DNA from 2 places in the Mesorhizobium sp. LNHC229A00 genome. Region 1 is predicted to be linked to the other one. Evidence: riboswitches for the same ligand, from Rfam matches in the RefSeq annotation. Region 1 holds a riboswitch; the other holds the start of a gene.
The links. A riboswitch is a leader RNA that binds a small molecule or an ion and turns the genes downstream of it on or off. The one in region 1 is predicted to bind cobalamin.

Region 1 (5,909 bases):
TCGCTATCAGGCGCTGTATCATACAAAGAGCAAATACAATCTCGCCAGACGAATAGACCGGGCGGTCTTCCCTCACCTGCAAGGCGGGCCCCACATGAATGCCATCGCTGCGCTAGCGGTTGCCTTGCACGAAGCCGCGAACCCGTCCTTCCGAAGCTACGGCCAACAGACGGTCAAGAATGCCAAGGCTCTGGCACATGCACTGCTTGAGCGAGGTTATGACCTGGTGACCGGGGGGACGGACAATCACATGCTGATCCTTGATCTTCGCGATCGGCCACTATCGGGCAAGGCCTATGCCGAGCGACTAGCAAAGGCAGGAATCATCACAAACTTTAATATGGTGCCTGGCGACCCGCGGCATCCGGCGGTCACAAGCGGAATTCGCCTGGGGGCGCCAGCAGTGACGTCAATGGGCATGCGCGATGTGGAAATGGTGCAAATTGCTGGCTTCATTGACTCCGTCCTCCAGCGGCCAGACGACGAAGATCTCCATGCCTGCGTGCGAAGAGACGTTGCCGACTTGTGCGCTGCGTTCGAGGTCCCGGGCATCTGCGACAAGTAAGGTCGGCCAAGCAAAATGCCCATACCACATCCAACACCCGAAGCGAGGTATTCATGGCTAGGCAGTTCGTGTTCTCTTCCGAATCGGTTGGCGCGGGGCACCCGGATAAGTTGGCCGACAACATCTCGGATGCCATCCTCGATGCCATCCTCCGCACAGATCCCAAGGCGCGCGTCGCCTGTGAAGCGTTGGTAAAATCAGGGATAGTCGTTCTGGCTGGCGAGATTACCAGCGATGCGCAGGTGGATTATAGCCAAGTTGCGCGCGATACGATTCTCGACATTGGGTACGACGACGAGGCCGTCGGCTTTGACGGCCGGCGTTGCGCCGTCGTTCATGCCCTCACCGAGCAGTCGCCCGACATCAGCCAAGGCGTTGACGAGGGAAGAGGGCAAGACCTCCAGCAGGGAGCGGGAGATCAGGGCCTCATGTTCGGCTACGCATGCCGCGAAACCGATACCCTGATGCCTTTGCCGATCCAGCTCGCTCATCGCTTGACGAAACGGCAGGCGTATGTCCGGAAGGCACAACAGCTTGGCTGGTTGCGTCCTGACATGAAATCCCAGGTCTCAGTGCGCTATGAGGGGTTGCGCCCGGTCGCCCTGGATACGATCGTCGTGTCGACGCAACATGACGAGCAGGTCTCGCAAGAGACTGTCCGCGAGGGCGTCATTGAGGAAATCATAAAGCCTGTCCTGCCGACCCACCTGGAGACGGAAGGCATCAGAATTCTGGTTAACCCGACGGGGCGGTTCGTAGTCGGCGGGCCGCGCGGCGACTGCGGTCTCACTGGACGCAAGATCATCGTCGATTCCTATGGCGGGATGGGTCGTCATGGCGGCGGCGCCTTCTCGGGCAAGGACCCGTCCAAGGTTGACCGCTCAGCTGCCTATGCGGCCCGCTATGTCGCAAAGAACATCGTCGCTAGCGGACTTGCGGACGTGTGCGAGGTGCAGCTTGCTTACGCAATCGGCGTGGCCAGTCCGGTTTCCGTCATGGTCAACACGTTCGGGACAGCCAGGGTTGAGGAAAGCAGGATCGAGCGCCTCATTCTTGAGTTGTTCGATCTCAGACCGAAAGGCATTATCAAGATGCTTGATCTCTTACGACCTATATACCGCAATACAGCGACCTATGGCCATTTTGGCCGTGAAGAGCCTGATTTCACCTGGGAGAAGACAGACAGGGCGGACGAATTGCGTCGCGAGGCAGGACTCGCCGCCCCGTGAGAGCCGCCGGCGAACGGATTGGCAAGCGGAAAGCCCATTCCCACCGGGCAGACCCGGCCCGGCCGGCGTGGCAAGAAGCCGGCCCGGGTTTTTGGCGGAGACATTGATGCCGGATTATGACGTGCTTTGCATCGGCAATGCGATTGTCGACATCATCGCCCAGTGCGAGGAGGAATTCCTCGAGACCAACGGCATCATCAAGGGTGCGATGAATCTCATCGACACACAGCGCGCCGAATTGCTCTACAGCCGCATGGGCCCGGCGATCGAGGCCTCCGGCGGCAGCGCCGGCAACACGGCGGCAGGTATTGCCTCCTTCGGCGGACGCGCCGCCTTCTTCGGCAAGGTCTCGAACGACCCGCTCGGCGAAATCTACGCGCACGACATCCACGCGCAGGGTGTCGCCTTCGACACCAGGCCGCTCCAGGGCGAGCCGCCGACGGCGCGCTCGATAATCTTCGTCACCCCCGATGGCGAGCGCTCGATGAACACCTATCTCGGCGCCTGCGTCGAACTCGGGCCGGTAGATGTCGAAGCCGACAAGGCGTCCGGCGCCAAGATCACCTATTTCGAGGGTTATCTGTGGGACCCGCCGCGCGCCAAGGAGGCGATCCGGCAGACGGCGAAGCTCGCGCACGAGGCCGGGCGCGAAGTGTCGATGACACTGTCGGATTCGTTTTGCGTCGACCGCTACCGCGACGAATTCCTTGAGCTGATGCGTTCGGGCACGGTCGACATCGTCTTTGCCAACAGCCACGAGATCAAGTCGCTCTACCAGACATCGTCGTTCGACGAGGCGCTGGCGCAGATCCGCAAGGACTGCAAGATCGCCGCCGTCACACGCTCGGAAAAAGGCTCGGTGATCGTGCGCGGCGACGAGAGCGTGGTCATCGAGGCGACCGCGATCAAGGAACTGGTTGACACGACCGGCGCCGGCGATCTCTACGCCGCCGGCTTCCTGCACGGCTACACGCAAGGCCGCGACCTCCAGACCTGCGGCGATCTTGGCTCACTGGCGGCCGGACTGGTTATCCAGCAGATCGGACCAAGGCCCCGGCAGAATTTGCGCCGCGAGGCCGAACAGGCGGGATTGCATGCGCGGGCAACTAACCAGCCGCCCTACTGACGCGATCATCGCAGTGGCGGAACTGTGTCAAAGCTCGCTGATAGCGACAGCCATTCGCTTCGGAGAACTGACGATGCTGCTGCCGTGAAGCTCGCTGGAAGGCGGTGCAAGGCGGGCTTGCCTTGACGGCATTCACCGTCATCGAGATCGCCACCGGCATTTTCCAGAAGCTCAGCTTGGGGAAGGCCAGTAAGGTCCTGAGGTAACGGAGAACTCGCGGCATCCGTCGGAGCACTTGACTTGCGATCACGTCCACGATGCCGAATGCGGGCAGACTGGTTCACCATTGGTCTGGGACCAGCGGAATTGGCAGCTGGGCTTCATCCTCGTCAATCTCATTACAGGACGGGACGGGCCAACTTCGGCTTGTTGTTCTGCCAGCATGGCACGGACGAGTGGATGCCAATAATCTATGAGAACAGGTCGTTCACCCAAGCTGCGTCGCAGCCCGACAGGAATCTGCCAGTTGGACAATGGTGGCAGCGGAGCAGCGCCGCCAATGGCAGACTGAATATTTCACAATGTTAGACAAGCGTAAAAGCGCATCACATAACGACATAAACATTTCGTTATGCGTCATTGACAAAAGAGCGGACTGCTGTGATTGTCTGCGTGTCGTGGTTCTCGCGTGCGGCGCTGCCGCAACGGAGCTAAGAGGGAAGCCGGTGCGATGCCGGCGCTGCCCCCGCAACTGTTAGCGGCGAGCCAAACCAACTCATGTCACTGAGGCGAATACCCTCGGGAAGACCGGTAGAGGCTATGACCCCGCGAGCCAGGAGACCTGCCACGGCGAATTACGTCCACGGGCGGGGTGTCTCGGTGGCCGCTGCAAGCCGGCGTTCGTGCCGGCCTGCTAGCGCCTTCCTTGTCATCGACGCCCCAACCATCGGGGTATGACATGACTGACTCTCAGCAAATTCCTGTAGCAACGCTCGGCGTGCCGCGCTTCGGTCGTCGGCGAGAACTGAAATTCGCGCTTGAAAGCTACTGGTCCGGAACATCGTCCGCTGGCGACCTTCTTGCGACGTCGAAGGCGCTCCGTGCCGCTAGCTGGGAAGAGCAGCGCAATCGCGGCGTGTCGAAAATCCCGTCAAACGACTTCTCGCTTTACGACCATGTGCTCGACACCGCAGCCATGGTCGGCGCCATTCCCTCCCGTTACGGCTGGAATAGCGGCGAGGTCCCACTTGACATCTACTTCGCAATGGCGCGCGGCAACCAGGGTCAGACGGAGGATTGTGCACACGCTGGTCACCAGGAGGCGGCTCATGGGCCCGGTGTAACCGCGATGGAAATGACCAAGTGGTTTGACACAAACTACCACTACATTGTGCCGGAACTTGATGATGATCAGACGTTCGCCCTCTCGTCGACAAGACCCGTCGATTACTTCCTCGAGGCCAAAGCTCTCGGCATTCACACACGCCCAGTCATCCTTGGACCCATCACCTTCCTCAAGCTGGCGAAATCGCCTGCCGAAGGGTTCGATCCTATCGCGCTCCTACCGCGGCTGCTGCCTGTTTACGAGCAACTCCTGCAGAGGCTGAAGCTGTCGGAAGCCGACTGGGTGCAGATCGATGAGCCAGCGCTTGTCCTCGATCTGAACTCCAACGAACGAGCTGCGTTCGAGTTCGCCTATGGCCAGCTGTCGAAAGCCGCGCCCGAGCTGAAGATCATGCTGGCTACATATTTCGGGCATCTGGGAGACAATCTCGAAACCGCGGTTTCTCTGCCCCTGGCCGGGCTGCATATTGATCTCGTGCGCGCTCCCGAGCAGCTGGAAACGGTGGGTCGGCTCGCTCCGAAGGATCTGGTGCTCTCGCTTGGCTTGATCGATGGCCGCAACGTCTGGCGTGCGAACCTGCCCGCCATTCTCGACCGCATCAAACCGATCGTCGCCGGCTGGCCCTTGGACCGCGTCGAGATCGCGCCTTCTTGCTCGATGCTGCATGTGCCGATCGACCTGCGCATGGAGACGGAACTCGACGCCGACATCAGCTCGTGGCTCGCCTTCGCGGCCCAGAAGACCGACGAATTGGTGTTGCTGGCCCGGGCCCTGTCCCAAGGCAGAGATGCGGTGGCTGGCTCGTTGAAAGCGTCTGCCGAGGCTGCCGCCACGCGCGTGACATCCACGAGGATCCATGACCCGCTTGTTCAGGGGCGGATCGCTAGCATTGACGACAGCGCGAAGCGACGAGAGAGCGCTTTTGCCGAGCGCTCCAGAGTCCAAGGCGGCTCACTCGGGCTGCCGCCGTTCCCGACGACGACCATCGGGTCCTTCCCGCAGACGCCGCAGGTACGCAAGGCGCGGGCCGCTCATGCGAAGGGCCAGCTGAGCTATGTCGACTACGAGACGTTCCTGAGGAAGGAGATCGAGGCTGCAATTCGCTGGCAGGAAGAGATCGGGCTGGACGTGCTGGTGCACGGTGAGTTCGAGCGAAACGACATGGTACAGCATTTCGGCGAGCAGCTGTCTGGCTTCGCCTTCACCCAGCATGCCTGGGTACAAAGCTACGGGTCGCGCTACGTGCGTCCCCCCATCATTTTCGGCGACGTATCGAGGCGCAATCCGATGACAGTGCGCTGGTGGCAATTCGCCCAGTCGCTTACGGAAAAGCCCGTGAAGGGAATGCTCACAGGCCCAGTCACCATTCTCAACTGGTCTTTTGTTCGCGACGACGTACCCCGCTCCGAAGCCTGCCGCCAGATCGCGCTCGCCATCCGCGACGAAGTGAGGGATCTCGAAAGGTCCGGCGCAAGGATGGTGCAGATCGATGAGGCCGCGTTTCGCGAAGGATTGCCACTGCGCCAGTCTGACTGGAAAGTCTATCTCGACTGGGCTGTCGAATGCTTCCGGATCGCTTCAACGGGTGTAAAGGACGCGACTCAAATTCATACCCACATGTGCTATTCGGAGTTCAACGAGATCATTCACGCGATCGCTGGAATGGATGCGGATGTCATTTCGATTGAGACGTCGCGCTCGAAG
Region 2 (5,909 bases), on a different contig from region 1:
CGACATGGCGCCGTCGCCGATGACGGAAATGACATTGTTGCGGCCGCCTGAGAGGTCGCGGGCGGCGGCCATGCCGAGGCCGGCCGATATCGATGTCGAGGAATGGGCGGCGCCGAACGGGTCATATTCGCTCTCGGCTCGGCGGGTGAAGCCCGACAAACCGCCTTCCTGGCGCAAGGTGCGGATGCGGTCGCGACGGCCGGTCAGGATCTTGTGCGGATAGGCCTGGTGGCCGACATCCCAGATCAGCCGGTCATCGGGTGTGTTGAAGACATAATGCAGTGCCACCGTCAGTTCGACCACGCCAAGGCCGGCACCGAGATGGCCGCCGGTGCGGGAAACGGCATCGACCAGTTCGGCGCGAAGCTCAAATGCCAGTTGTGGCAAGTCGCTCTCGGCCAGCCTGCGCAGATCGGCCGGGACGCGAACCCTATCGAGAAGCGGCGTATGCGGCGTTGCGTTCACGTTGGGCCCAGACTTTCTGTTCATCTGCGGGATAGGCCGCCGGCAGGCGAAAGTAAATGCGTGTCGCTGACGCGGACGCTCAACCCTTCGATCCGCTCAACCTTCCGGCAGCGGGATGAATTCTTTCTCATCACCAGGAACGATATCGAAGCGGCCGGTCTTCCATTCCTGCTTGGCCTGCTCGATGCGCTCCTTGGACGAGGAAACGAAATTCCACCAGATGTAGCGCTTTGAGCCAAGCGAGGCGCCGCCGAACAGCATGAAATGCGCCCCGGTCGATGACGATATGACGATCTCGTCGCCGGGCCGGAACACCAGCAGCCGTTCCGCCGGAAAGACATCACCCGAAATCGAGACCTCGCCCTCCAGCGTGTAGATGGCGCGCTCCTCGGCATCGGCCGAGATTTTGACGCTGGCGCCGGGCGCCACCAGCAAATCTGCATAGAGTGTTTCGGTATCGGCCCGCACCGGAGACCGCAAGCCCTGGAACTCACCGATGACGACGCGGCCGCTGACGCCTTCGGCGTCGATTTCGGGAAGCCGCAGCGCCGCGGTGTTCTCGAACACCGGTGCCACCTCTTCCTTGCCGTCCGGCAGAGCCAACCAGGTCTGCAGGCCGGAGATCGACATCGGCGCGCCGCGCAATTCCTGCGGCGTGCGCTCGGAGTGGACGATGCCGCGACCAGCCGTCATCAGGTTCACGTCGCCGGGCTCGATGACCATCTCGGTGCCCAGCGAATCGCGATGCCTGATCTTGCCGTCGAACAGATAGGTCACGGTCGACAGGCCGATATGCGGGTGCGGACGGACATCGAGCGCCTGGCCGGCGCGCATGATCGCGGGACCCATTCGATCGAAGAAGATGAACGGCCCGACCAGGCGCCGTTTGGCGGTCGGCAAGGCGCGACGCACCTCGAAAGCGCCAATGTCCTTGGCGTTGGGGATGACCATCAGCTCGATCTGGTCGCTGGCGAAGGCATCGCCGGCCTCAGGGTCTTTGCCGGGGAAGAAGCTCATGAACTCTCCTCGTCAGCGGTCAGCGGGCGCGTGGGCATATCAGGCGAACCGGATCGCCGCTTTTGCTTTTAATTTGGCCGCCACCTCTTCGCGATTGCGCGGATGCTGGTGGGTTTCGAGGGAATCGAGCAATTCGCGTGCGGATGCGGCGATGGCTTCGACCGCATGATCGAACGCATGCTGGTTCTTGGCAGAAGGCCGCGTCGTGCCGCTCAGCTTCCCGACAAACTGCAGTGCCGCGTCACGGACTTCGTCGTTAGTTGCCGGCGGATCAAAATTGAACAGGGTCTTGATGTTTCTGCACATCGCTTCCGTATCTCCTCTTGTCCGTTTCAATCGGGACGAACTGTATCCTCAATGATGATCGTGTCCAAAAATCGGTAAGGCTGCTCCGGACTCAGTCCGCGTCGAGCGGCTCGGTTCCAACCGGCTTGCCGTCGCGCGACAGCCTGATCTTCTCGACCTTGTCCTCGGCGGCCTTCAGCAGCCGGTCGCAATGGACCTTCAGCGCCTCGCCCCGCTCGTAAATCCGGATAGACTGGTCGAGCGGCACGTCGCCCCGCTCCAGATCATCGACGATCTTCTCCAGTGCGTCGAGCGCCTGTTCAAAGCTCATCGCCTTGACGTCTTCGTTGATCTCACCGGTCATCATTCATCCTTTCATCAGTCGCCCGACATGGGCGGCGACCGAAAATGCCAATCCCTGCAGATCGTAGCCGCCCTCGAGCAGGCTGACGAGCCGGTTGCCGCCGTGGATTGCGGCGCGCTGCATCAGCTGGCCGGTCGCCCAGTCGAAATCGTCCTCGGTCAGATTGATTTCCGCCAGCGGGTCGCGATGGTGCGCATCGAAGCCGGCCGAAATGACAATCAGATCCGGCGCGAAATTGTCGAGTGCCGGCAGCACGCGCGACAGGAACGCATCACGAAACACCTCGCTGCCGGTCCGAGGCGCCAGCGGCGCATTGACGATGTTGCCGGCGCCGGTTTCACTCTTCGCGCCCGTGCCGGGATAAAGGGGCATCTGGTGCGTCGAGCAATAAAGCACCGAGGGATCGTCCCAAAAAATATCCTGCGTGCCATTGCCGTGATGCACGTCCCAGTCGACGACGGCGACGCGCTCGGCGCCGTGCTTCTTCTGCGCGTAGCGGGCCGCGATTGCCGCCGTGTTGAAGAAGCAGAAGCCCATGGCAGTGGTCTTTTCGGCATGGTGGCCGGGCGGACGGGCGGCGACGAAGACGTTGTCGGCGCGGCCCGCAAAGACGTCGTCGACGGCGGCATTGGCGGCACCGATCGCCGTAATCACCGCCTGCCAGCTTTTCGGGCTGGCGGTGGTGTCTGCGTCGATGCGGGCAATGCCTTCGTCGGGGATGGCGGCGCGGACACGCGCGACGAAATCGGCGGGATGCGCGTAGAGGATGGTCGCTTCGTCGCCTTGCGGTGCCTCGACGCGGTCAAGCGCGGCAAAAGCTTCGTCGTCGAGCACGCGCTCGATGGCGCGCAGGCGGTCGGGCCGCTCGGGGTGACCGGGCGGGGTGATGTGTTCGAGAAAGATCGGGTGCGTGTAAAGACGGGTGGCCATGCCCCTATCTAGTGCCCCGGCGCCGTGATGGCCATGCGTTGCGGCTTGATCGCTGGGGAAAATCGAACCTGCGTCCATTCATGTCGCTGCGGGCATTGGCGTCGTCGGCCCTTCGGAGTAAGACTGCCGCTACTGCCTGGTGCCTGCCGGTCTGTTTGTTTTAGCCGCATTCCGCGACGCCAAGTGTTTGCACTTGGCTACAAATGCCCTGGCGGGAGAATCGGGAACACGGTTGAACTCCGTGGCGTGCCCAACGCTGTGAGGGGGACCGCGCCGGTAGATGCCACTGTCGATGACGGGAAGGCACCGGACGCGGGTTGATCCCGAGCCAGAAGACCGGCCTGGCAGGCATCGTCATCCGCATGGTCAGGCGGATGGCATCGATTGCAATCGCAAGGGGACACGCGATGCGGGAAGCCATGACCGCTCAAATGGGCGATGGATTTGACCAGAGTGCGCGCGACGCGGTTTACCGTGCCATGTTTACGCGGCGCGACGTCCGCAGCCATTTTACATCGGAGGCGATCGACGACGAGGTGCTGGCGCGGCTGCTGCTTGCCGCCCACCACGCGCCATCGGTCGGCTTCATGCAACCCTGGAACTTCATCGTCATCCGCGATGCCGCGCGGCGGGCGGAGGTGCGCGACCTGTTCCTGGCCGCGCGAGAACGGGAACTGCCTGAAATAGAGGCAGAACGGCAGGCGCTCTACCGCAAGCTCAAGCTCGAAGGCATTTGCGAAAGCGCGCTAAACATCTGCATCACCTGCGACCGCGAGCGCTCGAAAGGCTCGCCGTTGGGGCGGTGGCACAATCCGGAGATGGATCTCTACAGCACGGTCTGCGCGGTGCAGAATTTCTGGCTGGCCGCGCGTGCCGAGGGCGTTGGGGTCGGCTGGGTCAGCATCATCGAGGCGCAAGCGCTGAAAAGCCTGCTGGCGATTCCCGATCACGTGACGCCGATCGCCTATCTCTGCGTCGGCCGCGTTTCCGAGTTCGCACCGAAGCCGGACCTCGAAACGCATGGCTGGGGCCGGCGGCTGCCGCTGCCCGAGCTGATCATGAGCGAGACTTTTCGCGGGCAAGGCGAAGCGCCGCTCAAATCAGCAGTGGCGCGCCTCGGCACCGTCGCCGGTGCGCCCGCGAGCCCGGCCGATCAGCTCGTCGCGCCGGCCGTGCCCCAGCGCGAACCGCCGAAAGTGGAGAGCGCCTTGTCCTTGAGTTCCCTGAACTTCGACGAAGCTTCGGCCAGCCTGGCGTCCCAGGCGGCATCGGGGACCTGACCCTCGATGGTCTTGAAATAGACCTGCATCAGGCAGGCAATGGCGAAGGGCTCGATGAAGGCCGCCTTGAAAGCCCAGGCAAAGACGATTGCCAGCACGAAAGCCCAGCCGGCGAGCTGCCCGGGCATGATGTAAAGAATAGCGGCTGCCGGAGCGAGCATCAGCAGGAAAATCACGAACGACACGGCCCACATGATGACCGCCAGCCAGACGGCGTTCTTGACCATGGTCTTACCGTTCTGGGCGTAGAGCACGACGCCTTGGCGCGCGGTTTCGAACGGCGAGGACGAATTGATGCGGATGTTGTAGCCAAGAATGATCTCGTCGACATAGGTCAGCGACAGGCGAATCACAGTGTTGAGGAACGAAACCAGTCCGCTCAGGCCAGGAATAGGCAGGAAGGCCGCGATGCCGCCGAGCAGGCCGGTGATGCCGCGGATGGCGCCCTTGACCAATTGGTCGACAACAAAAAGGATGTTGGCCTCGGCAAAACGCTCGGTCACGATCTCTTTTGCGTAGGCGATCTGGTTCTGGCCGTCGGGAACATCATGGCCGTCGATCAGATGCACCATGACGGCTATATGGCCCGCTTTGACGACGTAGAGGATGTATTCGCGGATCCAGTAGACGGCGATCGAGACGATGCCGAAACCGACCACGCCGCCCCACATCGCAAAAGACAATGGTCCGTCGGGATCGGTGGAAATATGGCCGACGCCATAGCCGACGGATGCGCCGGTGCCGGTTGCCATGATGTAGGCCAGCGTGATGCCGAAATAGACGATCATGCGAAAGACAATGAAAGGCCAGGTCCGCATCATGATGGACACCGACCTGCCGATATCGAAATCCCACATGCCCGAATCTCCCCTCAGAGATGGCTGCAGAGGATGCGCTCAAACCGGCTATTGTCAATTGCAGGTGGTGGCGGGACTGCCATGGAGGTTCATCTTGAAAGCGCTTCCGGCTTTTTCAGCAGGCCTTCGAGCAGTTGCTTGAACGCGGCCACCACCATTTTCGAGGTCCCTTCGGGATCTGGCGAATTGGCGATCCGCTGCGCAGCCTGGCTGCTCGCCCCATTGATCAGCCGCGCTGCCGACTCCGGATCGACGCCGGGGACGACCACCCCCTCCCCTTGCAGCGCGGTCAGATGATCGGTCATTGAACCGACGCAGGCGTTGGCATTCGACCACTGTGCCGGATCGCCCAGCACAGCCGGACCATCCCGGAACATGATGCGCTGGATTTCCGGCTCCAGCGCCATTTCGATATAGGTGGTGCATTCGTCGACGAAATGCTGCCAGCGGGTCGGCGCCCGCGACGCGACCTCATTCACCCGGGCCGCCATTTCCGCGTCGATTTCGGCGATAACCGCCTCAAGCAGCCCCTTCTTGTCGCCGAAGTGATGATAAAGGGCGCCGCGCGTCAGCCCGGCCGACGCGGTGAAATCATCCATCGACGCTTCGGCATAGCCGATGGTGCCGAAAGCCTGGCGCGCCGCGGCAATCAGCTTGGCGCGTGTCTCGGCGATCATCTCCTTGCGCGGTCGATGCATGCTTCTGGCCTTA

Region 2: linked by a shared signal. The riboswitch ahead of bluB (5,6-dimethylbenzimidazole synthase) and the one ahead of metE (5-methyltetrahydropteroyltriglutamate--homocysteine S-methyltransferase) in region 1 are both predicted to bind cobalamin.

The regions. Positions count from the first base shown of each region.
Region 1 is NZ_AYWQ01000023.1:61,695-67,603, reverse strand. Features, by position in the region: gene glyA (serine hydroxymethyltransferase) at 1-565, shown strand, start outside; gene metK (methionine adenosyltransferase) at 619-1,794, shown strand; gene X742_RS143025 (adenosine kinase) at 1,901-2,920, shown strand; cobalamin riboswitch at 3,522-3,724, shown strand; gene metE (5-methyltetrahydropteroyltriglutamate--homocysteine S-methyltransferase) at 3,819-5,909, shown strand, end outside.
Region 2 is NZ_AYWQ01000008.1:68,764-74,672, forward strand. Features, by position in the region: gene dxs (1-deoxy-D-xylulose-5-phosphate synthase) at 1-489, opposite strand, end outside; gene X742_RS152195 (pirin family protein) at 562-1,482, opposite strand; gene X742_RS152190 (DUF2277 domain-containing protein) at 1,522-1,788, opposite strand; gene X742_RS152185 (exodeoxyribonuclease VII small subunit) at 1,880-2,131, opposite strand; gene X742_RS152180 (histone deacetylase family protein) at 2,135-3,061, opposite strand; cobalamin riboswitch at 3,239-3,421, shown strand; partial or broken gene bluB (5,6-dimethylbenzimidazole synthase) at 3,493-4,098, shown strand; gene X742_RS152170 (hypothetical protein) at 4,215-5,198, opposite strand; gene X742_RS152165 (TetR/AcrR family transcriptional regulator) at 5,288-5,896, opposite strand.